Regions from separate parts of the Alteromonas sp. ISO5 genome, predicted to be linked through region 2. Evidence: predicted binding sites of a transcription regulator. Region 2 holds the regulator's gene; each other region holds the start of a gene.

Region 1 (10,738 bases), 500 kb from region 2:
TCCTGCCTCAGGGGACGACCACCTTGTTGATGATCGGCGACCCTAAGCAGGCCATTTATGGTTTTCGTGGCGGCGATATTTTTACCTATTTGCAGGCCGCAGAGCAGGCAGAGTATCGCTGGGTAATGGATACCAACTGGCGGTCGGTAAAGCCCATGGTTGATGCCTACAACCGGTTATTCTGGGGCGCTGCAATGAATCAGGAGCGCCGTGACCTGTTTAATTTTGGCATCACTTATGAGCCGGTAAATGCCAGTAGTGGCGCCAAAGCGGCTAAGACGCCACTTAAAGATGCTGCATCAGACCGAAGCGCGCTGACATTTATCGCCGATGAACCCGACGAAGACGCCAGTAACAGTAAAGGCGCTACCCGCCAGCGCCTGGCAGAATTACTCACCAGAGAAGTGGTACGTTTGCTGGCTCAGGCGCAGCTTGGGGAGCGTAATGTACAGCCCGCCGACATTGCAATTCTGGTACAAACCGGCAAAGAAGCCACGATTGTCCAGAATGCTTTAAAGACGGTGGGCTTGCCCTCAGTGTATCTGTCGAACCGCAACAGCCTGTTTGCCAGCGCGGAAGCGGCTGATACGCTTATGGTACTGAATGCTATCTGGCACGCCCATGATTTGCGTCTGGTCAACGGGATTATCGCCAGTCCGTTATTGGGGCTCGACCGCCAGCAGATCCAGACGCTGCTCACCGATGAATACGCCAGTGACTGGGATGCACTGTTATTACAGATAGCCCAGTGGCGAGAAATCTGGACCCGGCGTGGCGTCATGGCACTGCTGCTGGCCATGCTGCAAAACAGTTATCTTCCGCACCAACAAGAGGCTGAACGTAGCCTGACCAATTATCAGCATCTCGCTGAAGTGCTCGAAGAGACTGCCAGAACTTATAACCAACCCGGTCATTTACTTAACTGGTTGCACCGTCAGGTGCGTCAGCCAGAGCAGGCACAGGAACACATTCAACGACTCGAAAGTGATGCCCGGCTGATCCAGATAGTCACCCAGCACGGTTCAAAAGGCCTGGAGTACCCCATTGTGTTTGTGCCTTTTGCCAGTGAATACCGAGACCCCGTGAAGTTTGGTAACAGTCAGTCAGAGGTGTTGCGCTATTACGATCCGCACAGCGCCGCGCAGCAAATGGCGCTTGGCGCAGCCCCGGATGTATTGATGCGGGTGCGGCGCGAAGGGGAAGCGGAATCTATGCGTTTATTGTATGTGGCCATCACCCGGGCTTCTCACCGTTGTTATCTGGGCGTGGGGGAAGATAAGCTCAGCGACCAGTCGGCGTTGGGACAAATGATGCGCCGGGCGGATTTTGATGATTGGCGTAGTGCTATAGAAGCACTGATACAGGAAGGCGACGGTCATACCGCACTGATTAGTGAGGTGTCTGAGGAGGCCTTGCCGGCGGCGCAAATTGATGCGGTTAAACTTAAATGCGCAACCTTTGAACGGACCCTGGAAGATAACTGGCGACTGTACTCGTTCTCAGCGATTACCCGTCAGGCGGTGCACACCGCATTCCGCCATCGTGAGGCAGAAGCGGTGGCGGCAGAGAACAATACGTTGCCAGAGACCGCAAAGAGTGAAGCGCTGCGTTTTCAGCTTAAAGCGGGTGCCCAAAGCGGTAATTTATTACATGACATACTGGAAGTGACTGATTTCAGTGCGCCGGACTGGGCGGAAACCGGTACTGCAGTTGCCCGTCGCTATGGCATAGACGAAGCCGAGTGTGACGCACTGTTTAGCTGGCTCGACGAGGTGCTGACAACGCCCCTTGAACTCACCGGGGCTGGTACAGTGAAACTGGCTGATTTAGCCATGGTCGATACCCTGCGCGAAGCGGAGTTTTATTTTCCTCTGCATAACGCTGATCGCCGCGCCGTTGGCCGGATTTTACAGCAACATCGCCGGTCTCATGGCGCTGAAGCCTTACCCGCGGTGCTTGAAGGCGTCAGGTTGGAGGGCATGATGCATGGTTTTATCGACTTGATTTTTTGTGTGGATGGCCGCTATTTTGTGGCTGACTATAAGTCAACCATGCTGGGTGACAGCCCCGACGATTATCAACCGTACAAACTTAACCAAAACAACCAGCAGCACTACTACGATTTACAGTATCTGATTTACAGTGTGGCACTACACCGCTTTTTAGTTCAGCGTATTGAGAACTATGATCCGGACACCCATTTTGGTGGCGTGGCGTATTTTTACCTGCGCGGTATGTCTGGCGCTTTTCCGCCCGGCACCGGGGTGTTTTTCCATCCATTATCCGCGGATTTGATCGGCGAAATGGAACTGGCGCTAACCGGTAACGTGATGCAGGAGGCTCTGTGATGTTTGCCAGTTATTCCTTATGTACCGCGCGCCTGGCGGATATTGAAGCCATTGATTACTTCTTTGCCCGGGAGCTTAGCGCACTCATCGGCAGCGAAAATGACACCGACTTTTGTTTATTGCTGGCGCTCAGTCGGGCCCAACGGATGGGCAACAGCTGTCTGGTAGTGAGCGAGCTGGCCGGTGAGCACTATTTTGCCCATAGTGATGAGCCCGATAGCGGATTTATATTTGCTCAGCAGGATGAGTTGCTATCGCAAGCCCAAGCGTTGGTTAAACACCCTGGGATGGCCGGGCGGCTGCATTGGTATAACGGACGCCTGTACACCGCCCGCTATTGGCAATTCGAGCAGCAACTGGTTGCGAGCATTGCGGCGCGCAGCACACCAGAACCATTAACTGAAGAGCAGATGGCGGCGTTATTGCAAGCCTGGCCAAGTTTGTACCCAGTCCAGCAAAGTGTTCAACAGGACTGGCAACAGGTGGCTACCGCACTGTGTATCAACCGCTCTTTTGCCATGTTATCGGGCGGCCCAGGCACCGGTAAAACCTATACCGTCGCTCGCATACTGATGGCGTTGCAGGTGGCCTGGCGGGGCACATTAAATGTGGTGCTCACAGCACCTACCGGTAAAGCAGCCCAACGACTCACTGAATCAGTGGATGCCGCCCTGGCACAATTCGCCGGTCATCCGACACTATCGCAGTACAGCGCCGCCATACAACAGCCCGCCATGACGCTGCACCGGTTACTGGGCATGCCGCGTTGGGGGATTCAAAGCCGGTTTACTCAGCATAACCCGCTGCCGGCGGATGTGATCATTGTCGACGAAAGCTCAATGATCGATCTCGCCTTAATGACCCGCCTGTTCAGGGCACTGGCACCGCATACCCGGGTGATCCTGGTGGGCGACCCGAAACAGTTACCGTCGGTAGAGGCGGGAAATGTTCTGGGCGATATTATTGCCGCGCTGGAGTCTGACTTAGCGGATAGTGATTCATCGGGCGGTGTTGATGAAGCTTCTGCGCAGCAGTTTGCCCGGTTGTGCCCGCATTTACCGCCGCTAACCGTCTGCGCTGACAACAGGCCGGTGGCCATGCATTTCGCCCTGCGCGTGGCGCAGCGCTTCAGTGGTCAGTTGGCTGAGGTGGCCAGCGCCATGAATATCGGCCAGATTGATGCGGTGTGGCCTCAGTTAAAAGCACTGGAAGCCAGCCAGATGCACGATGTTGAAGGCGTAGCTACCAGCAGTTTTAACGCGCTGGATAACCATTTTAATCAACTGGCAGTAAACTGGTTTGGGGCCATTAGTCAGGCTGATTCACTGCCTGTAGCAATGAGTCATTTGCAGGCCGGACGCTGGCTAACACCATTCAGGCATGGAGAGTGGGGGGCGTTGGCGCTTAATCAGCGCATTGAACGCTTATTGTCGCCAGGCGATACCCGCGGCTTCTATCAAGGCCGGCCAATCATGATCACCGAAAACCATCATGGCCAGCGCCTGTACAACGGCGACATCGGCTTAATTTGGCCAGATCAACGTGGAGTGCTAAAAGCCTGGTTCGCGGGGCAAGATGGTCTATTCCGGGCAATACCAATTATGCGCTTGCCCCAGCATGAAACCGTGTATGTGATGACTATTCATAAATCTCAGGGTTCCGAATTTGACCGGTTATTATTGTTGGTGCCGGAAGCGCCTTCCCGTCAGGCTGCCAGCCTGTACAGCCGTGAGCTGGTGTATACCGGCCTGACCCGGGCGAAAACCGGCGCAGTGCTGGTGACCACCCAGGCGATTTTGCAGGACGTGGTGGCCCGCCGTCAGCAGCGCAAAACGGGCTTGCCACAGCTACTTGCTGAGGCTATTGGCGTTAATCGCTAAGTGGCACCTCACTGAGGTGCTGCTGTCGTTTGGACGTGGTCAGTTGATTATTGATATCCACGAAATACAGCAAGCAATCGGATTTGGCGATGTCACTACGCGTGGTAACCATAAAAAATTTCAACGGGCGGGTGACGGTGAGTTCGCTGTTATCGGCACAAAAATAGTCGCTCAGGAACTCCTGTGGTTGCTGGCCTGACAGCCTGAAATGTTCTAAGCGAGCATGATCGAGCCAGCCTAATACCTCTCCTGGCCGGGTAATGCCAAAATTACGTTGTTCAATATCCTGGCGGATGGTGACATTGGCGCCGAATACTGGCCGTTCTGCATAAGCCAGTGTGGCATGACGATGAATCTCCAGACGTTTGGGCTGTTCGAGCAGCTCTATATCCTGACGCGGGGCAAAGACATCCTCAGCCATCAGGTAAGAACGTAAGCCGTTGTAGGCATTTAAGGTAGCCAGCTCATCCATGGCACCACCGGATTCGATGGTAACGATGGGACAGCAAAAAGGCACTTCCATCAGCGAGCCTAGCTCAATGTCGGTATGGATAAACCACCGGGTAAAGTGCGAAGCCAGGGCTGTATACTCGGTACCCAGTCGGGTGGAGACGCTGAAAGCTGGTCCGCTGCCGGAGGTATTATGTACATCAACTATGGCTTCGGGGGCTAAATCCACCAGATAATCCAGTATCTGTTTGGCCAGTATACCCTGCGTATCGGTATAGGGTGGCTTGAAACAACGGTTAATATCACGGTTTTCCGGCAACGCCCGGTGGGTGAACATAGGCTCATGCAGGGCGGCATCCACTGAAACCACAATAAAGGTGGTATCGGCATAGGGTTTAAAGCCTTCTTTCAACAAGCGGTGTAAGGCTTGAAAGCCGGACGGTTCGTTACCGTGTAACAGGGTTGTGATCGCTCGTTTCCGGCGGGTTCTGCCGGGCACAAAGATAATCGCCGGTCCGCCCAGCATCTGCAGAAAGCTGACGCTGGAGTCAGGGATTTGTTGTGGTGTCGGCGCATGCAGTATTTTAAAGCCGGGCAGAGCAGGTGTGGCTAATCTGGCGGTTCCCATTGCTACTCCCAATAGGCCACAGGTTGACCACTGTGGCTCAGTTGATAGTACCGGCGACACAGTTCGCCAAGTACTTTTGATTCAGAATATTGATTCATTAAGGTTTTATAGGTGTTTAACTGCCACAGGGCGCCGGTTTGCCGTGCGGCCAGGCGATGCTCGATAATACCAAGGTAATGATCCCGCTCTTCGCGGCTGACCCCGATTTTTGCCAGTCCATCGTCTGCGTTGCCAATTAAATCTGACAAAATTGCGGTGACCTTATATTCCTTCAGCTGATGCTGATGCTTTTGTGGCCACAGAATTTGTGCATTCAGGCCGGACTGGGCACAGCGGTAAAAGTTATATTCGGTATAGCGAAAAGGCAGGCGCTGTAAATACTCTTCAATGTGCTCCGACAGTGCCTCAACCAGTCCAATCTGTAAGGCGGCATTGGCAAGCATATCCTGATTGGTTGGGCCGGCTGGCAGACTGCGGTATTCAATCCGAACATGACCGTTTTCACCCGGTTCGAACACTGCACGGTTCCAGCTCCATACGGTACCGTGATGTAAATTGAGTTCGGCAAAAAGTTTGCTGGCCCCGATTAACCGCTCTGAGATCACAGGCAACACCGCCGGGTAAAGGGCAACGCTTTCGGTCAGACAATCAATGATACCGTTGCGTAACCAGCCGTGACCATAGCTTACCCTGGCTGGCTGACGCCATTGGGTCGCCTGGGTATCGCGGTAATCGATAGCTTGTTTAAACAGCGCAATACGGGTTTCCTGCCATAGTCGTTTGCCCATAAAGAAGGGCGAGTTTCCGGCCAGAGCCAGCACCAACGGCGAGATAAGCTGGGCGGTGTTATAGCAATCGGTAAACCGGCTGTGAGCGATGCGGTGATGTAGTTGAAAAGAGGTGTTAGCGCCTTCCAGCGTGACATCATCACAGGTCGTTCTCACCACATCCTGGCCATGAATATCAATGTCGAATGGCGCGCCACGCTGTTCGCTGAGCTCCTGGGTGAGCGCTTTATAACGGGGCCGGTTGGTAAGGTAGTCTTCGGTTAAATGACTGCCGGCCAGGGTAGGTAGTATGCCAATTGCCATGGCGTGCCCATCGAAAAGACTGGCGGTTTGGTCGACCACCCGGCTGGCTTTGTCTAACTGTTGTTGAAGCTGGGAGAAGGGTTTGCCAGTTGCATTGACCGGCTCAAGATTAAACTCCAGGTTGTATTGATTTAACTCTTCCTGGAGACCATCGATACGGGCTTTACCGAGAATGGCTTCATTGATAGGCGCCGGGTTGAACTGCCGATTAACCAGATAAAACTCTAACTCCGCACCGAGACTGACTTCGTCGCGGTTGTAGCAGTCCCGACTGAGCTCGTGTTTAACTTCGCACAGTTGTGCCTGCACCCGTTGGTCGAACAGTGCACGTTGGGTGTCTGTAAAATCATGTTGTTGAAAATTAAGACCCATGCTTTCTCTGTGTCAGTTAACAATGCTAAGTGTAGCGTATCGCAGAGCAGAGTAACGACAGGCGGCAAATAGCTCCTTGATACAGATCAAGCCAGATCACAACTGGTTGAACGGCATCTTATTGTTTGCGATAAATCAACAAACTCCATGCGTGATTGGTCGGCGGTTATGGCGGTTTGGTCAGTCGTGACTGGATTTATGCCTCTGGTTTGGGTAGCGTAATAGTCAAGAAAACACTGATAAAAATGTAAAAAACCGGAGGGAATCCTTTGCGCGTTTATATTCTGCTAGCCAGCCTGGCGCTGATGGTCGTTTCGCCTGTATGGGCGAAGACCATCGCATCCTTTACCAAAGATATGCAAAAGCAAGCGGGATTTATTCCCGTGTACTACAGCAGTGAAGACGATAAGGTTTACCTGCAAATCGAGGCGCTCGATGACCCACTGTTATTCCAGTCTAGTCTGCCCCATGGCGTGGGCTCCAATGATATTGGCCTGGATCGTGGGCAACTGGGTGCCACGCGCCTGGTGCAGTTTGAGCGTTACGGCAATAAGCTACTGCTCAAGCAACTGAATACCGAGTACCGGGCAAGTGCCGATAACCCGGCCGAACGAGCCAGTATCGATGAAGCGTTTGCCGATTCGGTTATCGCTGGCTTCACGATTGTTGCCAGTGATGATGACAGCGTATTAATTGACTATACCAGTCAGTTACTGAGCGATATTCACGGCGTGGCAGAACGTTTAAAAAGCCGTCAGCAAGGCAGTTTTAAAGCTGACCCGCAACGCAGTGGCGTGTATCTGCCCCGCACCAAAGCGTTCCCTTTAAATACGGAATTGGAAGCACTGGTTACCTTTGGTGGCAAAGGGACCGGTACGTATTTACGTCAGGTCACACCGGATGCCGACAGTGTCAGTGTGCACATGCACCATTCTTTTATCGCCTTGCCCGATGACGGCTATGAGCCGCGTGAATTCCACCCGTTTTCCGGCTACTGGAAACACAGTTGGCAGGATTATTCTGCGCCCATTACTGAACCTTTGGAGCAAGCCTATATTCGCCGTCACCGGCTGGCCAAAAAAGATCCCGCTGCAATGGTCAGTGAAGCCGTTGAGCCGATTGTTTATTACCTCGACCCTGGGATCCCGGAGCCCGTAATGAGTGCCTTACGCGAAGGCGCAAGCTGGTGGGATCAGGCGTTTACTGCGGCCGGATATAAAAATGCGTTTCAGGTAAAAGTATTACCGGAAGGTGCTGACCCAATGGATGTGCGTTACAACGTAATCAACTGGGTACACAGAGCCACTCGTGGTTGGTCTTACGGCTCGTCTGTAGTGGATCCGCGCACCGGTGAAATCATCAAAGGTCACGTCACCCTTGGCTCACTGCGGGTACGCCAGGATTACCTCATAGCGCTGGGGTTAACCAGTCCGTTTAGCGGTAACAGCGAGACAACCAAAGAGCAAAAAGAAATGGCGCTGGCACGCATTCGTCAGTTGGCTGCTCATGAGGTTGGCCATACGCTGGGCATCGCCCACAACTTCGCCGCCAGCGAAAATGGCCGTGAATCAGTGATGGATTATCCGCACCCCAAAATTGAGATTAAAGGCAATCAGCTATCGTTGGCTAATGCCTATGATACCGGCATGGGAGAATGGGATAATTATGTCATTGCTTACGGTTATCAGGACTTTACGGAGGGCACAGATAGTGCAGAAGCCCTGCAGGCAATGGTAGTGGAAGCTCGTGAGGCCGGACTGAAATATAAGTCTGACGCTGATGCCAGAGCATCCCGTCACGGGTCATCCGATGGCCATATGTGGGATAACGGAGCTAACCCGCTGGCTGAATACGATCACTTGCTGCAGGTTCGTGATATTGCACTGGCCAATATGGGCCTCAATACTATTGCTGCAGGACGCAGCCTGTCGTCATTGGAAAATGCACTGGTGCCGGTGTATCTGTTGCACCGTTACCAGCTTGAAGCCGTGGCCAAACAGGTGGGTGGAGTACACTACTTCTATGAGAATAAAGGCGATCTCGATAAGCCCATGGGGGTTAAGTTGGTCCCCTCAGAAACCCAGGTTGAGGCGATGATGCGTTTAATTGATGCGTCGAGCGTGGAGGTGCTTAAAATGCCGGAGCGTCTGTTAACTCTCATAACACCGCCGATCTTTGAAGAAGCAGAAACCCGCGAACAGTTCAATGGCCGATTAGGCCGGGTGTTCGATCCGATCTCCGCTGCGGAAAGCGCTGCGGCGTTCAGCCTGGCACTACTGTTACACCCTGAGCGATTAAATCGCCTGGCTTATCAACACAGCCGCCAGACCAGTATTCCTGGTGTTGATGATTTGATCCGTAAAATTTTCTCAGTGCATTTTTATCGTCAGCCTGAACCGAGTGATAATCTGGTGGCCCGCTTGCAAATGGTTGCGTTACAAAGCGTCATGCAGTCGCTGCAAAATGAAGCCACGTCACCGGAAGTGAAGCTGGCGATTACCGCAGAACTGATGACGCTGACAGAGTGGCTGGAAGATGAAGATGAAGTGCCGGGCTACCGGGCACTGGAGCATTACCTGGACCATTACCTTGATACCGGCGACTGGCAGATGGACTTCAAAGTGAAGCCTTTGCCACCGGGCTCGCCAATCTGAACAAGTGATTTCATGTATATCAGAAGAGGGCTGTTTGGCCCTCTTTTTATGCGTCCTGTTGCCGGGTGAGGTAATCATACTCGGTGAAACATTTGTACAGCTGGGTACCACTGAGCACCGATGCTGAAGGAAAATGCAGCATGGGGATCAGATCGCAGGGGGCGTGGATGTCATGACTGCCTTTATCATTATCCAGTTCGTCGATGTTCAGCACGCGGGCCAGTAACTCGCCCTGTTTTATGTGCTGACCGGGCTGAGCACAATATTCCACCATGCCTCCCCAACGGGTGAACAGAGTTTTATAATCTTTTAGCGTTACGCCAATGCGATCCATGGCCGCCGGCTTAACCTGACTTTCGGGTAATAAGCCTTTCACGGTGAGATAACTGATAATGCTGCGGGCATCAATTTCACCCTCGGTAAAATCAATTACTTCCTGACTGCCCATTTCCAGCGTAAACGCCTCAATGCCAAAATCGATATCACGGTTATCCCGTTTATTGAGGGCGTCGGTCAGGGTCCACCAGGGGCAAAAAGTGGCTTCATCCAGGGCCCCGGCAAAGACGTTGGGGATAAATATACAATGAGGAAAGTTAAACGCTTTTGCGCTTTCGCGGGCATACTCCGGAATATAAATGTGGCGGGTTGAAACCGGCCCGTTATGTAAATCCAGCACAAAATCGGCATCCAGAGCCAACTGTTGTAACCGCAGATTAAGCTGCTGAGCAAGGCCCAGCCCCCAGGGGCTGGCGAGCTTACTGGCGATGGCAGTGCGCAAATGATCCCGAAAGCGCTGTTTGACTGAGGTCACCGATTCTTCTGCTGTAACCGTGTTAACAAAGGCTGCTATCTGATCGGGATCGTAATAATAACCCCGGTTCCAGTTTGTCCCATTGACCGGATCAAACCGGCCAAGGGTATATTCTCCGGCTTTAATGTTGGTGCCCACCGGATTACAGTTGGGTACCAGCACAATTTCGCCGCAAATGGGCATCGCCTGCAGCCACTGAATAAGGTGATAGATCACTACGTTACCCTGAACTTCGGCGCCGTGAATAGAGCTTTGGATGTACACTTTCGGCCCCGGCCGCTGCCCTTTAATGCGATAGACCGGCACATTCATGCTACGGCCTGATGCATTCTGGGCGACCTTGATATGTTGTTTATTTACCTGATTGAGCATAACGATTCTTTATTTGGTTATTTTAGTGTGTTGGCAAACCGTGCACTGCGGATCGGCAGGCACCGTAAATTGTTGCCAGCTGAGCGACAGGCCGTCGTAAGTGAGTAGCTGGCCAGCGGGTAAAACCTGCTT
Region 2 (10,738 bases):
TGTCAAAGACCTTCTGGCCGCTCGCCAGTCCGCCCCGCCGAATGCCAATCCCCATTAAACTCAGCGTTTGCCATTCGGTTAACGAGGAAGCCCAGGATTTTAATTCGTCAAGTCGGCCGCTGGCATAGGCTGCACCTACATAGGCACCAATTGAACAACCTGCCACCACGTCGATTTTAACGCCAAGTTTTTCCAATGCCTGGATCACGCCAATGTGAGCCCATCCACGGGCTGCACCTGAGCCCAGAGCGATGCCTATTTTCATAGTAACTTTATTCCGTCAGGTTTACGATATTGATGGAGTCTGCAGTGTCAGAGCGGTTCTCAGGTTCAAACTCGGGGGCATCGAAGGCGATGTCACCCTCTGGTTGTACTTCACCTGTTGCTTTTATGGCTTTAAAGTCATGAAGGTTTCTATCAACCAAATGCGACGGGGTAACATTTTGCATCGCCCTGAACATGGATTCGATGCGGCCCGGAAACCTTTTGTTCCAGTCCTGCAACATCATTTTGATGTTCTGTCGCTGCAAGTTTTCCTGTGAACCACATAAGTTACAGGGAATGATGGGAAATTCAACCGCAGCAGCATACTTTTCAATATCCTTTTCTGTGCAATACGCCAGTGGGCGGATCACCACATGCTTGCCATCATCACTAACCAGTTTAGGCGGCATGGACTTTAACTTGCCCCCATGAAACATGTTAAGAAACAAGGTCTCAAGCATGTCGTCACGGTGGTGGCCCAGCGCGATTTTTGTCGCACCCAGTTCAGTTGCTGTCCGGTATAAAATACCGCGCCGTAAACGAGAACAAAGTGAACAGGTCGTTTTACCTTCCGGAATTTTATCCTTTACAATGGAATAGGTATCTTCCTCAACAATGCGGTAATCAACGCCCAGGCTTTGCAGATAATCCGGTAAGATATGCTCTGGAAAACCGGGCTGTTTCTGGTCGAGGTTAACCGCCACAATGTCGAAACTGATAGGCGCTATTCGCTGCAAATACATAAGTACATCCAGCATAGTGTAGCTGTCCTTACCACCGGATAAACACACCATTACTTTGTCGCCATCCTCGATCATGCCAAAATCGTCAATGGCTTTGCCAACATTACGACGTAAGCGCTTTTGTAATTTATTAAAGCTGTATTTTTGCTTGGTTTGCGTTGCCGGCGAGGCACTATTGATGTGTAAACTCATGATAAAGAAAGACCCATATTGCAATGGGCGCCATTATACGTGAAGCAAGGATAGGCTGCATCCCCGAATAAGGCCCGGGACATACCGTGGCAGTAACGGATACCTGCCACGGAAACCGGCGCTTAGCTTACCGGGCTTTCAAAGCCGTCGGGTTTAATTGCCAGTACATCACAGTTGAGTTCATCGATGACATGTTCAGCGGTATTGCCGATCAGCGCAGCAGAGATGCCTACACGTCCAACTGTGCCTATGATCACCAATTCCGCATCAAGCTCTTTGGCAACCTGAGGGATGACCTTTTCAGGGAGTCCTTCTTTCACATGGCAGTTATCCAGTGGAATATTGTAATGGTTACTGTGTTTCTCCATTTCTTCCAGGTGGTGGTTTTTAACCGACGCATTGTAAGATTCAGAGTCAAATTCAGGCACCTCAATGGCAATATTAAGCGGCGTACCCGGATAGCAGTTAGCCAGATGCACATGACCGCTCAATAACCTGGCGTAATCAAGGGCTATGGTAGTAAGTCGGTCGTTTAGCTGAGCATGTTCGCGGTCTTCCGTACCCACGTTGACTGCCGCCACAATTTTGCCATCCTGAGGCCAGTCGTGCTCTTTAACCAATAGCACCGGCGCAGGGCACTTACGCACCAGATGCCAGTCTGTGGGGGTAAAGATCACGGAGCGTAAATCATCATGAGAACGGGTTGCTTTGACGACAATGTCGGCATTACTGGCGATAGCATATTTGATGATGGCTTCGTAAGGGCGGTTATTCCATTCCACAGCGGCCTCTATGGGCTGACTGTACTCTGCCAGTTGTTCCTTAAGCCAGACCGTTCTTTCATTCACAACCGCCTGACGCATGGCCTCACGCTCCTCACCGGAAAGCATGGTGGTCATTTCGTAGGAAAAATCGTAGATGGTCATTAAGGCGGTGATGGACGCGCCAGTTTTTTCAGCCAGTTCAATGGCTCTGGAGATAGCGGGCTGGTTTTCCCTTTCAGGTTCTACCACGGCCAGAATATTGCTGTATTCAATCATAACGACTCTCCAAAGGAAGTATTCATTAAGAGTGTACGACGTGAGCAGCTGTTTCTCCAGTTTCAGATTTGTCTGGGATCAAGTAATGATAAAAAACCAGAGAAAAACAGCTCACTAACAGATTAATTGATAGTGGTAGAGGGGATATCCATACTATGCAGTTTATTATCCATCGCTTCAAAATCGATGATAGTGATCAGTTTGCCGTCAACCTTGATAATGCCTTCTTTCTGGAAGCGTGTTAACAGGCGAGAGATAGTTTCAACGGTCAGGCCCAGGTAGTTACCAATCTCGTTGCGGGTCATACTCAGGTTAAACTGACGAGGCGAAAAGCCACGATCTTCAAAGCGTTTGGATAGATGCGCAAGAAAATAAATCAGGCGCTCTTCGGCGGTACGTTTATTCAGCAACATCATCAGATCGTGATCCTGCTTAATTTCGGCACTCATAAAGCTCATTATCTGATGACGCAATTTAGGGAACTGCACCGCCATTTTATCTAGGGTTTCATACGGTAACTCGCAAACCATCGCCGTTTCCAGCGCCTGAGTATAACTCTGATGAGCGTTTTCACGCAGGGCATCAAAACCGATAATATCACCAGGGAAATGGAAACCAATGATTTGTTCTTCGCCATCCTTGCTACTAACAAAAGATTTAAATGAGCCGGCACGCACTGCATAAAGTGAGTTAAATTTATCACCGGCCTTAACCAGTTTATCGTGCTTATGAAGCGGTTTTTTACGCTCGATAATATCATCCAGTGAATCGAGTTCGCTTTTATTTAACGAAACAGGCAGGCACAAATGGCTGAAACTACAGCTCTGACAATGAATCGAAAATTCTGAGCCTTTTGACATAGATTACGTCTCCGTGTGGGCGTCGTTTAATTATTACCGTTTAGGGTGCGGTAAATCAAGAAAACCCCATATATTATCAGGCAAATTGCGACCAATGACTTAGTCTTCGGGTGTTGTAGGAGCTTTAATAACCAGCCGGCTCCCAGACTTACGGCAATCAGCGCCGGAAAAGTGCCCAGTCCGAAGGCGGTCATTGTTGCCGCACCATATAAACCATCACCACTGACTAATGCCCAGGTAAGGGTTGAATAAACCAGTCCGCAGGGCAACCAGCCCCAGATAAAACCATAAGGAAATGCCGAAAGCGGCGATTTAAACGGAATAAATTGTTTAGACCATGGGCGAATGCGTTGCCACAGTCCGTTGCCCAGTTTTTCAAGGCGGGCAAGACCACGCCACCACTGGGCCAGGTATAAGCCCATGGCAATCAGCATTACGGCGCTAAGCAACTGAAATATCATCAGACCATGGCTTACTGAGGCACGGGCAACCTGGCCAAGTACGCCGGTTATGGCTCCGGCAATGGCATAACTGGTAATGCGCCCGAGGTTATAACTGAGTATATAGGGTAGTGGTGGCTGACTGCCTGGCACTGCTGCTCGCAAGGCGCCCGCAATGCCACCACACATGCCAACGCAATGGAGTGAGCCGGCCAAGCCAACTACAAATGCCGAAATAAAGCTGTAATCACTCATTATCGGTGTTAGCTTTATCCTGCGGTTTGGCTTGTTGCTTGCGTTCTTCTTCGGGTAAGTCGTCGTCGAACAGAATGCTGTAACCCTGGCGCTCAAGGTCCTGGAACTGATCGGATTTTACCGCCCAGAAGAAAATGCCCAGGGCCACCGCGACCAGAATAATTGCTAACGGGATCAGCACATAAATAATACTCACATTACCGCCTTACTTTAATAATCGGGTCGAGTTTGAAACCACTATGATACTACTTAATGACATACCGATCACGGCCATCCACGGTAACAGTAAGCCGGAAACCGCAAAAGGCAGGATCAACAGGTTGTATCCCAGCGCCCAGAGAATATTCTGGCGAATTTTACGCCGGGTTTTCGCCGCAATGTCAACCAGCGTCGGCACCGTAGTCAGCGATTCACTCAACAACACTACATCCGCTGCATTGCGGGCAATGTCAGTGGCATTTCCAACGGCAACCGAGACATCTGCACTCGCAAGTACCGGCGCATCGTTAATACCATCACCCAGCATCATGACCTTATGACCCTGAGTCTGTAGTTTCTGCACCGCCTGATATTTTTGTTCTGGTGTCAGTTCACCGGTAGCTACTGTCAGGGGCAGTTTAGCTGCCAGTTTATCCACGTTATGCTGGGTATCACCACTTAGTAGCACCAATTGGAAGCTCTTTAATCCGGCGAGCGTCTCGGCAGTATCGCTTTTTAGATTGTCAGTGACTTCATAGGCAGCCAGGCATTGGCCATCGCAAACTAAATACACATTGGCAGTCACCGGTATAACCGAGGGATCGGCCTGGGTAAATGTCGCTGATCCAAGCAGGTATTGCTTACCGTCTACCATGCCGCGAATACCGCCGCCGGCAGTGACCTCAAAATCACTCACCGCAAACTGTTCGCTGGCCGAAAATGCCTTGCTGATAGGGTGTTCAGAGTGGGATTCAAGGCTGGCAGTAACGGTGTAGAGGTAATCCGCTTGCGCAGGATTGGCAAACCACCGATCGGCAATGCCAAATTTACCTTCGGTAAGGGTACCGGTTTTATCCAGGGCGATGGTATCGATACCGGTTATTTGCTCCAGTGCATCGGCACGTTTAAGCAATATACCCTGTTTATTGAGTCTGGCCATCGCGCAGGTTAATGCCGATGGCGTAGCCAGGCCAAGCGCGCAGGGACAGGTTGCTACCAGTACCGCGATAGCAATCCAGAATGCCTCATCGTTACCCCGAACAGACCAGTAGACGAAGGTGAGGGCACTAATCAATAGTACTGCCATGACAAAATAACGCGAAAAAGAATCTGCCATTTGCGCCGCTTTAGGCTTGTTAGCCATAGCGGTGGACTGCAAACGAATTATCTGATTTACCAGCGCATATTTCAGTTGCTGATGCACTTCAATGGTTAACGTATTTTGCTGATTCACCGTGCCGCCGAATACCGCTGCGCCAGCGTCTTTAAGCACCGGCTCAAATTCCCCGGTGAGCATAGACTCATCAATGGCTGAAGCGCCATCGATGATACGCCCATCTACCGGTATCGTTTCACCGGCTTTAACCAATACTTTATCTCCCACGACGAGGTGTTTTGCCAGACAGGGTTCCACTTTGCCATCGTCACTCAACCGGTGCGCGGTGACCGGGATGTATTGCATCATATTGGCTGAAATCTGTGTAGCCCGATGGCGGGATCGGTGCTCCAGATAACGGCTTAACAGCAATAAAAAGATAAACATGCAGATAGATTCAAAATACACGTCACCGGTTTCCAGCAAGGTGGATTTAATCCCAGCAATATAAGTACCGAACACCGCGATAGTAACCGGCACATCCATATTAACGGTGCGGGCACTGATAGCTTTGATTGCCCCCAGATAGAAAGTACTGCCAGAATAGAAGACCACGGGTGTAGTAAGCACCAGTGCCACCCAGTAAAAATACTGGCGGGTTTCGGCTTCGATAGCGCCAAACAGATCAAAATACAGACCGGTCATTAGCATCATGACCTGCATGGTCATCAGACCGGCAAGACCAAGCTTTTTAAGAAATTGCTTCTGTTCTTTCTGGTAAGAGGCTTCGTGTTGATCAGGCTGGAAGGGGAGCGCTGCATAACCTATTTTTTTCAACGCTTTTAAGATGCCGCTCAGTTGAATAACGTCATCTGACCACGTGACAGCAGCCCGGCGTTCCGAAACATTTACGGACACCTGGTTGATGCCGTTTACCCTGGCCAGCTGCTTTTCTATCAGCCAGCCACAGGCGGCACAGGTGATACCTTCTACTGTGAGCTGAATTTGTTTGTGGTTACCTTCATCGATTACGAAGTCTTCCTGCAGGGAAGGATCGTCATATATCGCCAGTTTGCCCAGTGTGGCCTGAAATTCGGTATCGCCGCGGGCGGCCGGCTCGGTTCGAAACTGGTAATAATCTTCCAGACCATTCTCGACAATGGCTTCGGCTACCGCCTGACAACCGGGACAGCACATAACGCGATCTTTACCGAGTATGGTGGCATGATAAGGACTGTCAGCTTCTGCCGGTAAGCCGCAGTGATAGCATTCAATGGTTGTCACGTTCATTAGGGAATGAATCGAATCTTATCTTCACGGGGTAAAGATATTTCCTGCTGTACTTTCCAACTATCGTCGACAGGCGTTAGCGACACGCGCCATTTACCGCTGGTGTCCTGCTCGGTAAAGCCTCGATAAACGCCGTTTGCATCACGGGTTAACAACAGCGAAAAGTCTTTTTCCTGCAGTGTGACGTGGTAAAAGTTGAGTTTCAGGGCGTTACCGGTAGTGGGTATACCGCTGTGAAACTCCAGCGCAATCTGGCCATCATTAACCGTTAAATCGGTCATTATCCGCAACCGGCGGGCTTCTTCGACCTTAGCCATACTGGCGTTAATCGCTTTTCCTTCTTTGTAATAATCATCAACCACCAGAGAATCTTCGGTATTGGTCGCAAAATTAACCAAGAAATAGGCCATTACAAACGATGAAAAGGGCACGGCTATAAGAAACCACGGCCAGAAGTATTTGTACCAGGGTTTGGTATCTGTTTTTTCCATTACTGCATTCCTGATGAACTTTATGGAACCGGTTAATACGAATTCGGATAACACCCGAAAGGGTTTTATCCGAATGAGCATTACCATTGTGTTGAATAAAAAAGCCCCGTAAAAAACGAGGCTTTTGCATTATATTTTAAAATCTTAGTGAGACAAACTGTACACGTAAGTAGCAACTACGTGAATTTTGTTGTCACCCAGTGTTTTCTTGAACGAAGGCATAACACCGTTACGACCATAGGTCAGTGTTTCGGTGATAGCGCGTTCAGAACCACCATACAGCCAGGTATTATCGGTCAGATTAGGGGCACCAAGCATTTGGTTACCTTTTCCGTCCATACCATGACAGGCCGCACAAGCCATAAAGCGGGCTTTACCAGCTTCTGCCAGTGCATCATGATTTTCGTCCACTTCACGACCACTCAGGCTCAGTACGTAAGCTACCGTTTCTTTGATACCTTGCTCGCCCATGGCATCGATCCATGCGGGCATTGCTGCGTTACGACCATTAGTCAGGGTTTCTTTGATCTTGGCACCGGTACCACCATACAGCCAGTCGTTATCAGTCAGGTTCGGGAAGCCGGTATTACCACGGGCATCAGAACCATGACACTGAGAACAGTTCTGCATAAACAGGCGCTGACCTACTTTAACCGCCTCTTCATTGTTTACCAGCTCTTCAACCGGCACCTGAGCATAAGCTTCAAAGATTGGGTCAAATTTTTCTGCGGCATAATCAAGTTCGCGATCATACTCAACAATCAGGCCCTGCTCTTTAGCATCGATACGTGCCTGAGCTGACTCTTCTAATGAACGTACGTCCTGGTTAGAACTTCTCCAGCCCCAAAAGCCTTCGAAAGAACCTAATCCCGGGTACAGAGCGAGGTAGAAGAAACTCCATACGATTGTTGCGTAAAACAGAATGGTCCACCATCTTGGCAGCGGATTGTTGATTTCAACAATGCCGTCAAACTCGTGTCCCATAGACTCGCCCTCTGGGTGACCTGTGTAATTGGTCAGGTTCCAGCGAAGCAATATATAACATCCGACGATGGACCCCAGTGTGATCACGGAAATCCAAATTGTCCAAAACATGCTCATGAGTGTTAACTCCCGCTATTCTTTCTTTGATTCTTCTTTGTCTTCGTCGGCAAAGGGTAGGTTAGCGGCTTCGTCGAACCTTTTCTTGTTACGACCGCTGAATGCCCACCATACAATGCCTATAAATATGACGAAGACGATGACAGTAAAAATGCTGCCTACAGTACCCTGGTCCATATTATTTCAGATATGTGCCAAGGGATTGTAGGTATGCAATAAGGGCTTCCATTTCGGTTTTGCCTTTTACTGCCGCTTGTGCACCTTCGATGTCTTCCGCTGTGTAAGGCACGCCTAGCGTCTGGAAAACTTCCATCTTCTTGGCGGTGTCTTCACCGGTCAGCGTGTTTTCTGCTAACCATGGGAAACCTGGCATGTTTGACTCAGGAACAACATCACGGGGATTAATCAAATGAACACGGTGCCACTCATCACTGTAACGGCCGCCAACACGGGCCAGATCAGGACCAGTACGCTTAGAGCCCCACAGGAAGGGATGTTCCCATACAGACTCACCAGCAACTGAGTAGTGACCATAACGCTCAGTTTCAGCACGGAATGGACGAATCATCTGGCTGTGACATCCCACACAACCTTCACGGATGTAAATGTCACGACCTTCTAATTGCAGGGCAGTGTAAGGCTTAAGGCCTTTCACCGGCTCCATTACCTGCTGTTGGAACATCAGCGGGGTGATTTGAACCATCGCACCAAAGCTGATAGCAACTAAGATAAGAACAGTTAACAGACCAACGTTCTTTTCTACTATTTCATGTGGATTACGCATGTCTACTACTCCTTATGCCGCGGCTGGTTCTGGAACCAGGCTACCTTTCGGTGCACTTACTGTTTTGTAAGTGTTGTAAGCCATGATTAACATACCGGCAACAACGAAGCAGCCACCCACGAAACGTACAACATAGAAAGGTTTAGACGCTTCCAGTGACTCAACAAAGCTATAAGTCAGGGTACCGTCAGCGTTAACTGCACGCCACATCAGACCTTGCAGTACACCAGACATCCACATTGCTACGATGTATAGAACCACACCAATGGTCGCGAGCCAGAAGTGCACGTTAACCAGTTTGGTCGAGTACATGGCTTTCTGACCGAACAGGTGCGGGATCAGATGGTAAATAGAACCAATTGATACCATGGCAACCCAGCCCAGTGCACCAGAGTGTACGTGACCTACAGTCCAGTCAGTATAATGTGATAACGCGTTAACCGTTTTGATTGCCATCATCGGGCCTTCGAAGGTAGACATACCGTAGAAAGACAGTGAAACAATCAGGAAACGCAGCACAGGGTCGGTGCGAAGTTTATGCCATGCGCCAGACAACGTCATGATACCGTTAATCATACCACCCCATGATGGTACGAACAGGATCACCGACATAACCATACCCAGAGACTGAGTCCAGTCTGGCAGGGCAGTGTAGTGTAAATGGTGAGGACCAGCCCAGATATACAGTGAAATCAGTGCCCAGAAGTGAACCACTGACAGACGGTACGAGTAAACCGGACGTCCGGCTTGTTTAGGTACGAAGTAATACATCATGCCTAAGAAACCTGCCGTCAGGAAGAAACCTACCGCGTTGTGACCGTACCACCATTGCATCATAGCATCTACGGCACCAGCATACATCGAATAGGATTTCATGAATGAAACAGGAAGCGCCATACTATTACCAATATGCAACACCGCAACCGTCAGCATAAAGGCACCCAGGAACCAGTTCGCTACATAAATGTGCGACACCTTACGAATAGCAAGGGTTCCAAAGAAGTTAATGATGTAAGCAACCCACACCAGGGCAATCAGTATATCGATTGGCCATTCCAGCTCAGCGTATTCCTTACTGGTTGTGTAACCAAAAGGCAGTGTCAGCACTGCTGCAACGATAACGGCCTGCCATCCCCAGAAGGTAAACGAGGCGAGCTTATCGCTGAACAAGCGAACCTGAGACGTACGCTGAACGATGTAATATGAGGTTGCGAACAATGCACAACCACCGAAAGCAAAAATAACGGCGTTGGTGTGCAAAGGACGTAGGCGAGAATAGGTTAACCATGGAATGTCGAAGTTCAGGGCCGGGGCAAATAATTGCGCTGCAATAAATACCCCAAGGCTCATTCCCACAATACCCCAAATAACGGTCATAATGGTAAATTGCCGTACAACTTTATAGTTGTAATCTGGCTGTGCTTGGCTTATTTCACTCATTGTAATGAATCTTCCACTTCTTTTAAAAAAGGGTTTCCAACCGTGATACTTACGCATTTCAGGTGAGGTTGCGGACATCCCCTGAAGCCTATAGTTTATGGTTTATTGTCTACAGGCCAGTTGGTACCGCGGATAATAAAGTTTTTAATAATAAAAAGATACCATAAACTGGGGGCGCTTGATCCTAGTCAATAAAGAAAAACTGAGATTTACAAAATAGTGATATCAATGATCAAAAAATTAACATTTGAATGGTTACACAAAGTAAAACATGTCGTTGTTTTTGTGGTAATTCTGCTAACCGCTGCAGTTATTGCAATGGTGAATATTCTTGATGAGAATAATAACTATAAACATGATAATAAATCGTCATGTTGGCTGGCTGGCAATTCTTGTGAAGTGGTTCTACCAGAAGGCGCAGTAAGGATAGTGATGGACCGCTTGCCGACAATTGAAGAACAAATCCCGCTAACGGTAACACTGCCTGAGGGGTTACAGCCAGAAACCGCCTATATCGAAGGCGTGAACATGTTTATGGGTATAA
Region 3 (10,738 bases), 1.1 Mb from region 2:
ACCTGATGCCTTACATCTCCCAAGTCGCGTCAGGCAAGCTTGAGCAATTAGCGGTTTTTGGTGACGACTACGACACCCCGGATGGCACCGGTGTGCGGGATTATATCCATGTAGAGGATTTGGCCAATGGCCATTTGAAAGCTATTGAACGTCTTAGCCTCAATATGGGACTGGATATTTATAATCTGGGTACCGGCCAGGGGTTTTCAGTACTGGAAATGATTAAAGCCTTCGAAAAAGCCTGCGGCAAACCTATCAATTATAAAATTGCACCGCGTCGCTCGGGTGATGTAGCAGCCTGCTATGCTGATCCAACCAAAGCGGCGACCGAGCTAAATTGGAATGCGCAGAAGACCCTCGAAGATATGTGTAAAAATGCCTGGCACTGGCAGTCGCAAAATCCGCAGGGCTATAACCACTAAAATAACAAAGGCGCTTTATGCGCCTTTGTTTTAGCTATCTAATTATCCGTTTCGGCATCGAGTGGCTCACTTTCCAGATCCACATCATCAAATAGTGCCTCAAATTCGTCGAACTCTTCGGCTTCTTCTTCATCTGGCTGCGTGTCGAGGTTTTTGCCATCGGTCACCCGAAACTCGAGATTCTGAAAATAGATGTTTTTAACCTGCTCGTAAGGGTCCCTGGCGTTTTCGATCTGACCCTCCTGGCCAAGTAACTGAGCACGGGCTTCCAGAGCACCTACCGTAAATCTCAATACATTGAGGTTGCCGGTCATCAGCGTCATTGGAAAATAAAGATTATCAACAATATCCCCGGTGAAACTACGTGGATCGCTTGGCCCCCTGGCGGGTATCATTAAAAACGGTCCGCTTCCTACGCCCCACTTACCCAGGGTTTCACCAAATTCTTCTTCCTGACGCTGCAACCCCATGGCACCCGCGACATCAAAGAAACCCGCAATACCTACTGTGGAGTTGATAACAAAACGGGTAAAGCTATCGAAGGATGGCCCTACCTTTCCCTGCAAAAGGTTATTTAGCATATTAGCAGGCTCCCCAAGGTTTTCTACCGCATTAGACAGACCGGTTCTGGCAAACCCTGGAACTACGGTGACATAGGTCGTTGCGGCAGGACGCAGCAGATACTTATCGAGGATTTCCCAGTTAAAATCCCATACTACGCGGTTAACACTCTCCAGCGGGTCGCGTGGATCAGAGTATTCCGATGACGCACTGGCAGTATTTGCCGGCGCGTCAACCTCAGCTTGTTGCTCGGCATTATTACTGGCGCAACCTGAGATAAACAAAGCACCAGAGAAGAAGAGAAATAACGAAAAGCGACGTATAGATAATGTCACATTAATTCCTTGTTGATTACGATGGTTTGATCGATAACTTTACCGTTTGCCACTGCAGCCTCCATAGTGCCCTCAAGATCGCCAGGTTGAGCAGGTGCTTCCTGATCCTTCGAGATACGGGCAATCAGGCGGGCTGTCGAAAGCTGCTCCAATGAATAATTGGGCGCCATGGCATTCTCGCTGGTTAACGTCACCGTTAACGGTAAATTCTCTAAAGGTAACCTTAACACCGCAGCCGGCATACGGTTATCACTGTTCGCATCCTGGGCAAACACAAATAAAAACCCGCTATCTGGTAGATTTGATACCAACTCTTCGCTGATCTCTACAGTCAGGTTAAAACCGGTAACTGCCGCTTTTGCGGCTTGCACTCCATTCAAACTGTCGAGACGCTCGGATAGCTGCATAGCGATAGGACTGTCAGCAGGTAACTTACCTTCCAGCCTGGCCAGACTATCGGCTAATAGCTCCTTGTCGCCTAGCCGCCCCGCCACGACCGCCTGCATCAGTACCAGGTTATCATTTTGTTGTTGTCCCTCAAGCAGCGAGGCTAATAATCGCCGGGCGTTTTCAAGCTGCGTTTTATCATCGCTCATCATCAATGCACGGGCATAAGTCATGCGCACGTTTTCGTCATCAGGTGAGAAATGCAGCGCTTTCTCCAGTGCCGCGTAGGCTTCTTCTGTCTGACTCAGGGCCATCCAGATGCGGCCCAGATACATCCAGCCCTGACCGTCTTCAGGGTTTTCCTGCAAGCGTTTACGGATAGCCAGCGTTAACTGCTGAAAATCCTGCGGCGTGAAGTTTTCGCCTTGACCATCAGCTAGCTTGGCACTGAGCTTAGGTAACGCATCAAGCGCAGCCTGAGCATCCTGCAAATGATTAATATTACTGGCTTTGAAATAAGCAAAGCCACCGACGAGCAACGCTAATAAAGCGCCACAAGCCAAGACGAAAGAAGCGTTTGCCGAACCTTTAGACTCTGCCTGCTGCTCCTCTACCAAGGAAATCTTAATTTCGTCACTGGCCTGGCGCATATCCGGCTCACTAAGCAAGCCTTCGTCGACTTCTCGCTGCAATTCCTTTAAACGCTCTTTGACCACGGCAATGTTAGCCTGGGTCAGGTTTTCCTGTTCCGGCCGCTGCTTCAGCCAAGGTAAACCAACCAGCAGGACCAACACGGCTACCAGTACAACGACAGCCCCAATAAACATCCACGACATTACTTCTCACCCTGCTTTAACATCGCCTCAGCTTTGGCCAACTTAGCGGCCATATCTTCCGGCGGTGTCGACTTGCGTCGAACGATAACCATCACAAACGCCAGTAAGGCGAATAACACCGGCGCCAGCCATAACCACATGGTCACCGGCGTTACCGGTGGCTTATAGCTGATAAAATCGCCGTAGCGGGTTTTCATGTAGTCAATCACTTCATCACCGGTTTTGCCCTGTCTCACCAGGTTATATACCTTACGGCGCATATCATGGGCAATCATTGCGTCAGAATCGGCAATATTCTGGTTCTGACACATTGGACAGCGAAGCTCTTCGGTTAATGACAGAAATAGCTGGCGCTGCTGCGGCGTATCAAACTCATAGCTATCCTCAGTCGCCACAGCCGATGCAGAGATAAGTAATAAGACCGTCAGAATTACTGTTTTCATTCAGCTGTATTCTCCTGCGCCATTTCCTGTTGTAACTGAGCGTATAACGGGCCAATTTTATTGTTCCAGACACGTTCGTTGATATCGCCAATATGGTGCATGCGGATCACGCCATTATGGTCGATAAGGAAATGTTCAGGAGCACCGGTCACGCCCAGGTCCAATGCGGTATCACGGTACACATCGAAAATATGAAACTGGTAAGGATTACCAAACCGGTTGGTGATCTCTTCGACTTCCTGTTGCACGCGGTTTAATGTTTTAGTGCCAAACTCCGGATCAAGATCCTGGTCAAAATACAAGCCAACAATGCTGATCCCTTCTTGCTCAGTGAGCTCGGTCAGATAGGGTAATTCCACGGCACAGGTTACGCACCACACACCCCAGACATTCAGTAGGGTCACCTTCCCTTTGAACACTTCAGGCGTATAAGTCGTTTCGGGATTCATCAGATCCGGCAGCGAAAAAGCAGGCATGGGTTTGCCTTTAACCTGGGAGTCGAGTTCTCTGGGATCAGAAAACAAGCCGCTGAACAAAAACACCACCAGCACCAGAAACGCCAGCAGCGGCACGCCAAAAATCATTAACTTTTTCATGCTTTAGCCCCCTCGCTGCTTGCTACACTGCGCACCGCAGTTCGCACTTTAGCGACTTTAGCCATGCGATAGCGTTTATCACTCATCGAGCAAATCCCGCCAATAGCCATGATTACAGCTCCAGCCCAGATCCAGGTCACAAAGGGTTTGATATAAACCCGTATCGCCCAGGCACCATCGTCGAGGGGCTCACCCATGGCAATAAACAAATCCCTGAACAGCGTCGAATAAATACCGGCTTCCGTCATCGGCATACGCTGTACCAGGTACAGGCGCTTCTCGGGCTCAAGATGTACCAGCTTGTCACCCGACTCGTATACATCAAATATACCCACATCCGCAGTATAATTTGGCCCGGTTCGCTGCTCTACCTTGCGAAAGGCAAATTCATAGCCTGACAAGGTGACTGACTCGCCCGGCATCATCCGAACATCTCTTTCCACTTCATAATTACTGACCAGAGTTATGCCAATCAGAGTCACAGCGAAGCCCAGATGGCCAAGGATCATCCCCCAGTGACTGGGCGTGAGCTTACGTAGTCGTTCAAAAGCACTGAGGCTGGTATCCATGGCGGACACCCGTTGTACCACTTCTAAAGTCGTGGTGATCAGAATCCAGGCGCTCAGCACCAGTCCCAGTGCAGCCATGTAAGTTGGAGCATCGTAGGTATAGTTAATTAAAACCCCGGCGCTTACGCTTAAGCCAAAGGCAAATAGTAACGTTTTTTGTACCTGTGACGCCGGTTGATGCTTCCAGCGGGTCAATGGACCAAGGCCTAAAAACAACACAAAGGGTACAATCAGCAGCGTGAACATCTGATTAAAAAATGGGGCGCCTATGGAAATAGAGCCCAGCCCAAGCTCTTTGTGTATCAGCGGTAATAAAGTCCCCAGCAAAACAACCAGTGTTGCCGCACACAGGAACACATTATTGCCCATCAGCAATACTTCACGGGAAAACAGCTGGTAACGGCCCGGACTCTTTAATTGCTGAGCACGCAGTGTATACAGTACTAAACTAAAGCCGGTTAATAGCACCAGAATGCCGAGAATAAATAGTCCGCGGGCCGGGTCGCTGGCAAAGGAGTGTACCGAGACAATCACGCCGGAACGCACTAAGAAGGTGCCCAGTAAGCTTAACGAGAAGGTGGCGATTGCCAACAGCACCGTCCAGGATTTGAAGGCTTTACGTTTCTCAGTTACCGCCAGGGAGTGCATTAATGCAGTGCCCACCAACCAGGGCATAAAGGAAGCATTCTCTACCGGATCCCAGAACCACCAGCCCCCCCAGCCAAGCTCGTAATAGGCCCACCAGCTTCCTAGAGCAATGCCTACAGACAGGAAACTCCAGGCGGCAATCACCCATGGCCGGGACCATCTTGCCCAGGTAGAGTCCAGTTGACCGGAAAGTAATGCAGAAACCGCAAACGCAAAAGCCACTGAGAACCCTACATACCCCATATAAAGCATGGGCGGGTGAATGATCATGCCAAAGTCCTGCAGCAATGGGTTAAGATCGCGGCCATCCACCGGGAAATAAGGCAACATGCTGTCGAAAGGATTGGACGTCAGCAGAATAAACAAATAGAAACCAACGGAAACCATACCAAGTACTGCCAGTACACGCGCAATCATAATTTGCGGTATACCGCGGCTAAACAAAGCAACGGCCACTGTCCACAGTGACAACATCAGCACCCAGAGCAAAAACGAGCCTTCGTGCCCGCCCCAAACGGCCGTGACCTTATAATACACCGGCAAACGGCTGTTAGAATTCTGTGCGACATAATTGAGAGAAAAGTCGTCGGTGATAAACGCATAAACCAAACAGCCAAACGCAAGGGCAGTAAAACTGAACATGGCGATAGCCAGCGGGCGCGCCGTACCAATCATAGCGTTGTGCCCTTTGAACGCTCCCCATAACGGGTAGACTGACAATAAAATAGACGCTACCAGCGCCAATGCGACCGCAATATTACCTATTTCGGGGATCACGAGCCTGTATTTCCTTGAATGGGGTTAACATGCTTAATACCTTTCATTTTCTCAGCAAGTTCTGGCGGCATATATTCTTCATCGTGTTTAGCCAACACTTCCTCGGCCTCAATAACGCCGGATTCCAATAGTATACCAGTAGCAACAATGCCCTGCCCTTCACGGAACAAATCAGGCAGGATACCGGCATAACGCACTGTCACCTGCGGACCGGTATCGATAAGATTAAAACTGACCGCTAATGATTCTGAATCCCGACTCACAGTGCCCGGGACCACCATACCGCCAATTCTAAGGCGCTGACCGACCGTAGGTTTCACCCCTTCCTTGCCTTCGACAATTTCAGAGGGCGTGTAGAACAAATCAATATTGTCGGTTAATGCGAATAGCATAAGCGTGATCGCACCAACAATCAGTAAACCAATGCCACCAACGGCCGCGAGTCTTTTTTGTCGTCTTGGATTCATACTGCTTAACTACCTGTCTGTTGTGATTCAGATTGCAATGCCTGATTTTTTCGCGCCGCCACAATGCGGGCTTGCCGCGCTTGTTCTTCACGAGCGTTATGCAACAACTTTTTATGGGTGCCGGCACTGTCGACAACTATCCAAACCAGCGCCAGCAGCGACACACCAAATGACAGCCAAACATAAAGGGCATAGCCGCCCATGGCCAGGAAGTCCTGTAAACTATTAAACTGCATGATCATCTCCGAGCGCTCGCGCCGCCAGGTCTTTCACCCAGGGGCGGTGGTATTCTCGCCGAATAATTTCATTTTTCATACGCATTACGGTCACTGCTGCAATAAATAAGGCCAAACCCAGTAAAGCGATCAATAAAGGCCAAAGCATTTCAGGCGCAATGGAAGGCTTATCGAACTTACTGATCGTCGCGCCCTGGTGCAAGGTATTCCACCATTCAACCGAATAGTGAATAATGGGCACATTCACAACGCCAACCAGGGCCATTACACCTGCCGCTTTACCCGCCTGTTGTTTATCCTCAAACGCGCCGTATAGGGCAATCACACCAAGATAAAGAAATAACAAAATTAATTCAGAAGTGAGTCTGGCATCCCATACCCACCAGGTGCCCCACATGGGCTTGCCCCAGGCGGCCCCGGTAAACAGCGCAATAAATGTAATCACAGCCCCAACGGGGGCCATGGCAATCATGGCCATGAAAGCTGTTCGCCATTGCCATACAATGCCAACTAACGCGGCAACCGCCATTGCCACATAGGTACTCATCGACAAAATTGCGCTGGGCACATGAATATAAATAATCCGAAAAGAATCCCCCTGCTGATAGTCCTGGGGCGCAAAGGCCAGTCCCCAGAGACTGCCGGCTAATAAGCATAAGATGCCAGGCCAGAGAAAGTAGGGCTGCAGCGTCACACACAGTTGATACGCTCGTTCAGGTTTTGCATACGGATGTAACCACTTCCACATCAGTTTTGACTCACTTTAAGTGCATAAGCAATTGCAAAGGGGGCTGTTGCCATTGCCAGCATCAGCATGGCGCCAATAATAGCAAGTTGTGCCCGGTAAGGTAATTGGAGTGCCGCAGAATCTACCGCCGAGGTGGCAAATATCAATAACGGAATGAAAACCGGTATTAGCAGAAGTGCCAGCAGTACTCCGCCTCGCTGTAATCCTACCGTTAATCCGACCGCTATCGCGCCCACCAGCGAAAGAAGCGGCGTGCCCAGTATCAGGGTCAGCATTAACGCGATATACATATCGACCGTCAGGTTTAAAAATAGTGCCAATAACGGCGAAAAAAGCGCCAAAGGGAAGAAGCTCACCAACCAGTGAACCATTACCTTAACCGCGGCAATTGCCGCGACAGACTGGCCACTCAGCATATATTGTTCCAGCGAACCATCCCAAAAATCGTCACGAAACAGACGTTCCATGGCCAGCAATGAGGACAGGATCGCCGCAATCCATATCACACCCGGACCAATCTTTTGCAAGGTTACCGGCCCTGGTCCAATGCCCAGGGGAAAAAGGGTAATAACCATTAACAAAAACATCAGTGGTTGCGCCAGCTCAGAACGCTGGCGAAAAGCCAGCGCCATATCCCGCTTAAAGATACCGTTTATCAACGTATTCATAGCTGATACTCCAGCACTAACTCAGTAAATGGGCCGGCCTGTTCACTCAAAGGTTGGTGCGAGGTAGTGATAATGGCACCCTGATTGGCAACATGCTCACGCATATGCGTTTCGAGCAATTCAATGCCATCGGTATCCAGCGCGGTAAACGGCTCGTCAAGGATCCAATAGGTCGCTTGTTTCAACCATAAACGAGAAAGGGCGACCCGTCGCTGTTGACCGGCTGAAAGTATCCTTACCGGCACATCTTCGAGCCCTACCAGTCCGAGCCTTGCAAGCACCTGATAGGCCCGCTGTGCAACAAAATCAGTGCCGTGCTGTGCACACCAGAAGCGCAAATTTTCCATAGCAGTTAGTGCACCATTAATACCTGCCTTGTGGCCCACATAGATCAGTTGCTGATTAAACCTATCCCGCACTTTATCCAGCGGCTCGTCATTTAGCAGTAGCTGGCCGCCCTCTGGCGCTGACAAACCGGTTAAGATCCGTAACAAACTTGTTTTACCTGCGCCATTGGGACCCCGCAGGTAAATAAGTTGACCGGGCGATAAGCTAAACGACAGGTCAGAAAACAACACTCTGTCACGTTTAATACAGGTTAAATTGTCTGCTGCAAGTCCTGCCAAGATGTATCCCGTTCTGTTAGCAAAAAAATCCGCCGCATTCTATCATAAACCAGCCGCTTCGCATCTTACCCAAAGGGCGGATCGGCAAATTTCTGATCTATTTCAATCTTTGGCATGATTGACATTATACTTAACTGTTGAAACTGTCTGCCGATAACGACTTATGCAATCATCCAATCTGCCCCCACAAGCAAGCTCCGAGAGCAGTCGAGTCAATACTGCAGAGTCATCAAGTGTGGCGACAAAAACCCAGACAATAGCCAGAATTGCTCAGGTTTTACAGCCTGTGCAGGCTGCCGCCACTACCGCAGCAAAAATGTCGACAACATCTGCCGGACCGGAAAAGGCCTCCAGGGCGTCACCGGTTAATATTGCCAGTGTATTCATGGCTACAAACCAGCAACTACTGCAGGTTAGTCCTGCCGTGCGCGTGTCCAGCGCAGAAAGCTTGCTGTTGGTGCGCCTGCCCACTGAAGCACCGATCCAACCGCCGCAGGGTTCCTCCGTCCCGTTTAAAACTGTGTTGCCGCCGCATTCCGGAGCTGCGGCATTACCAGCGTTACTCAAAATATCGCCGGAAACCATTCACCAACGGGTATCCCAGGTGCAGTTTCAGTCACTTATGACGGCATTAACCCGCTCTTTCACTGCGCCGGTCACGCTGCAGGCCACGGTTATCCAACAAGACAATACCTCAATAAGGGTCAATGCCGGCACAGCGCGGCCATTGATTATCGATATTCCGTTAGCGAAAGCGGCCAGGCATAGCGATGCAGCGTTGTCCAGTCCCTCCGCGAACAAAGCGGCTTTACCGGCAACAGTATCACTGACCGTTTCATCGCGGCAAAATCAGTTAAAGGTGCAAATAACCCCGCCTTCCCCATCTGCAACGACAGCACAAGCCAGTGCGCCTGCTCCTGGTGCCAGTATCCTGACTAGTGTGCAACGAAGTGTTAACGTGCCGGTGAATTCGCCCCTTGCCAGTAAGCTCACTCAGGCGATTACCCAACAAATGCCTCTCAACGTAGAGCCGCCTAAACTAGCCAATTGGGTAACTCAGTCACTATCGCCTGCAGCGACAAAATCATTTCAGCAGCTGAGTCCGATGCTACCTGCAACAGTGAGTATTAAAGGCAGTGAAGTTACCATCACCGGCTATAAGACACAGCTACTAGCGGTCAGTACAACATCAACCGAGCCCATGAGCCGATTAGCGCCCCAAATTAGCCCACAGCAAACTGGGCAGCTAAATATTCAAAGTACTACCGCCAAGAGTATCCCTCAGGTCACTTTTACGCCTTTACCCGCACAGCCTGAAATAACCACCAGGCAATCAGTGCAGCAAACATCATCTTCGCGGCTTAGCGCCGGTATGCCGAAAACGGACAGCAGACAACCCCAGCAGGCAATGTTCCATTCAGCAACCATAAACAACGAGCTGGATAAGCCTGCGATACCGACAGAAGTAGAAAGTATCGCGAAACATAAACTGGCGCAGCTTCCAGCTGAGGTCCAAACAGCTCTGGCGCAATTCATACGATCAGCAAATAGGATTAATGTCAGTAATACGGAATCGTCGCAAGTCAGTCTTAGTGTACTCACCACCGCGCTGCAAAAGTTCGCTAGTGCTAATCCAGCCCTTGCCAGACCCATCAACTCGGTGATTGAACAGTTACAGTTGAACCTTTCAACAAACAACAAATTACCAACAGCAGAGCCATCACAGCTCCAGCCCGAATTGGGTGGTTCAGCCGAGCCGGCTGCAGCGAGAAATAGCACCGACTCAGCCCTACTGAGCTCGGCACTGAAACAACTAATCACTTCGCCGGCCTGGCTTCAGTCTCCGCTAACACTTTCATCACCGCCGCCAGGACAGAGCTTTTTAAACGGCCTGATTCAGCTATTACAGTTGTCACTGCTTGGCAGACACTTTAAAACCCATGAGGATATCGATCAGGCGCTTAATCGGCAACGAGCGACTGCACCGAAAGGCAATTCACCAAACAGCCTGCTAGGTTCAATTACCGGGCGTCAGGTCAGGGAATTTGCCCAACTCGACAGCCAGCAAAACCTGCTCAAGCAGCTTAAAGGGTTACTAGCCGGCCACCAAAGTGCCAAGCTTGGGAATATGGAGCAAACGTTACAAGGCAATGATAGCTTTTATTATGTGCTGCCCGGATTATTACCCCAGCAAAAACCGGCTGAACTGCTAATCCGTCGTGAGCGTGAACGACAGCCGGAACAACAAAACGACACGGCTCAAACGCAATGGCACCTCACCATGAAGCTCGATATCGGTGAGCAGGGAGAACTGCTCACTAAAGCGAAAATCCGTGATGAACAGCTTTATCTTGATATTTATTCGTCAAACCAGGCTCTGCTCGAAAAGGTGTGCGTAACCCTGCCCTTTTTACTCAAA

The links. The regulator FNR, encoded in region 2, switches genes on or off when oxygen is low (the NO sensors DNR and NnrR bind a similar motif). The targets are predictions, from matches to a motif close to TTGATCTAGATCAA.
Region 1: the regulator FNR is predicted to act here: its motif matches at 6,846-6,859, upstream of AC2T0J_RS16690 (glutamate-cysteine ligase family protein).
Region 3: the regulator FNR is predicted to act here: its motif matches at 8,412-8,425, upstream of ccmA (cytochrome c biogenesis heme-transporting ATPase CcmA).

The regions. Positions count from the first base shown of each region.
Region 1 covers NZ_CM176572.1:3,728,529-3,739,266, forward strand. The annotation lists gene recB (exodeoxyribonuclease V subunit beta) at 1-2,348, shown strand, start outside; gene recD (exodeoxyribonuclease V subunit alpha) at 2,348-4,228, shown strand; gene AC2T0J_RS16685 (M14 family metallopeptidase) at 4,218-5,306, opposite strand; gene AC2T0J_RS16690 (glutamate-cysteine ligase family protein) at 5,309-6,769, opposite strand; gene AC2T0J_RS16695 (zinc-dependent metalloprotease) at 7,075-9,423, shown strand; gene AC2T0J_RS16700 (M14 family metallopeptidase) at 9,470-10,606, opposite strand; gene moeB (molybdopterin-synthase adenylyltransferase MoeB) at 10,616-10,738, opposite strand, start outside.
Region 2 covers NZ_CM176572.1:4,223,917-4,234,654, reverse strand. The annotation lists gene rssA (patatin-like phospholipase RssA) at 1-265, opposite strand, end outside; gene ttcA (tRNA 2-thiocytidine(32) synthetase TtcA) at 273-1,199, opposite strand; gene uspE (universal stress protein UspE) at 1,322-2,239, opposite strand; gene fnr (fumarate/nitrate reduction transcriptional regulator Fnr) at 2,362-3,099, opposite strand; gene AC2T0J_RS18890 (sulfite exporter TauE/SafE family protein) at 3,126-3,794, opposite strand; gene ccoS (cbb3-type cytochrome oxidase assembly protein CcoS) at 3,787-3,990, opposite strand; gene AC2T0J_RS18880 (heavy metal translocating P-type ATPase) at 4,000-6,378, opposite strand; gene AC2T0J_RS18875 (FixH family protein) at 6,378-6,869, opposite strand; gene ccoP (cytochrome-c oxidase, cbb3-type subunit III) at 7,014-7,970, opposite strand; gene AC2T0J_RS18865 (cbb3-type cytochrome oxidase subunit 3) at 7,986-8,147, opposite strand; gene ccoO (cytochrome-c oxidase, cbb3-type subunit II) at 8,149-8,754, opposite strand; gene ccoN (cytochrome-c oxidase, cbb3-type subunit I) at 8,767-10,194, opposite strand; gene AC2T0J_RS18850 (hypothetical protein) at 10,423-10,738, shown strand, end outside.
Region 3 covers NZ_CM176572.1:84,657-95,394, forward strand. The annotation lists gene galE (UDP-glucose 4-epimerase GalE) at 1-422, shown strand, start outside; gene AC2T0J_RS00385 (MlaA family lipoprotein) at 461-1,318, opposite strand; gene ccmI (c-type cytochrome biogenesis protein CcmI) at 1,315-2,541, opposite strand; gene AC2T0J_RS00395 (cytochrome c-type biogenesis protein) at 2,541-2,984, opposite strand; gene AC2T0J_RS00400 (redoxin family protein) at 2,981-3,580, opposite strand; gene AC2T0J_RS00405 (heme lyase CcmF/NrfE family subunit) at 3,577-5,574, opposite strand; gene ccmE (cytochrome c maturation protein CcmE) at 5,571-6,041, opposite strand; gene ccmD (heme exporter protein CcmD) at 6,047-6,277, opposite strand; gene AC2T0J_RS00420 (heme ABC transporter permease) at 6,267-7,025, opposite strand; gene ccmB (heme exporter protein CcmB) at 7,025-7,693, opposite strand; gene ccmA (cytochrome c biogenesis heme-transporting ATPase CcmA) at 7,690-8,319, opposite strand; gene AC2T0J_RS00435 (hypothetical protein) at 8,555-10,738, shown strand, end outside.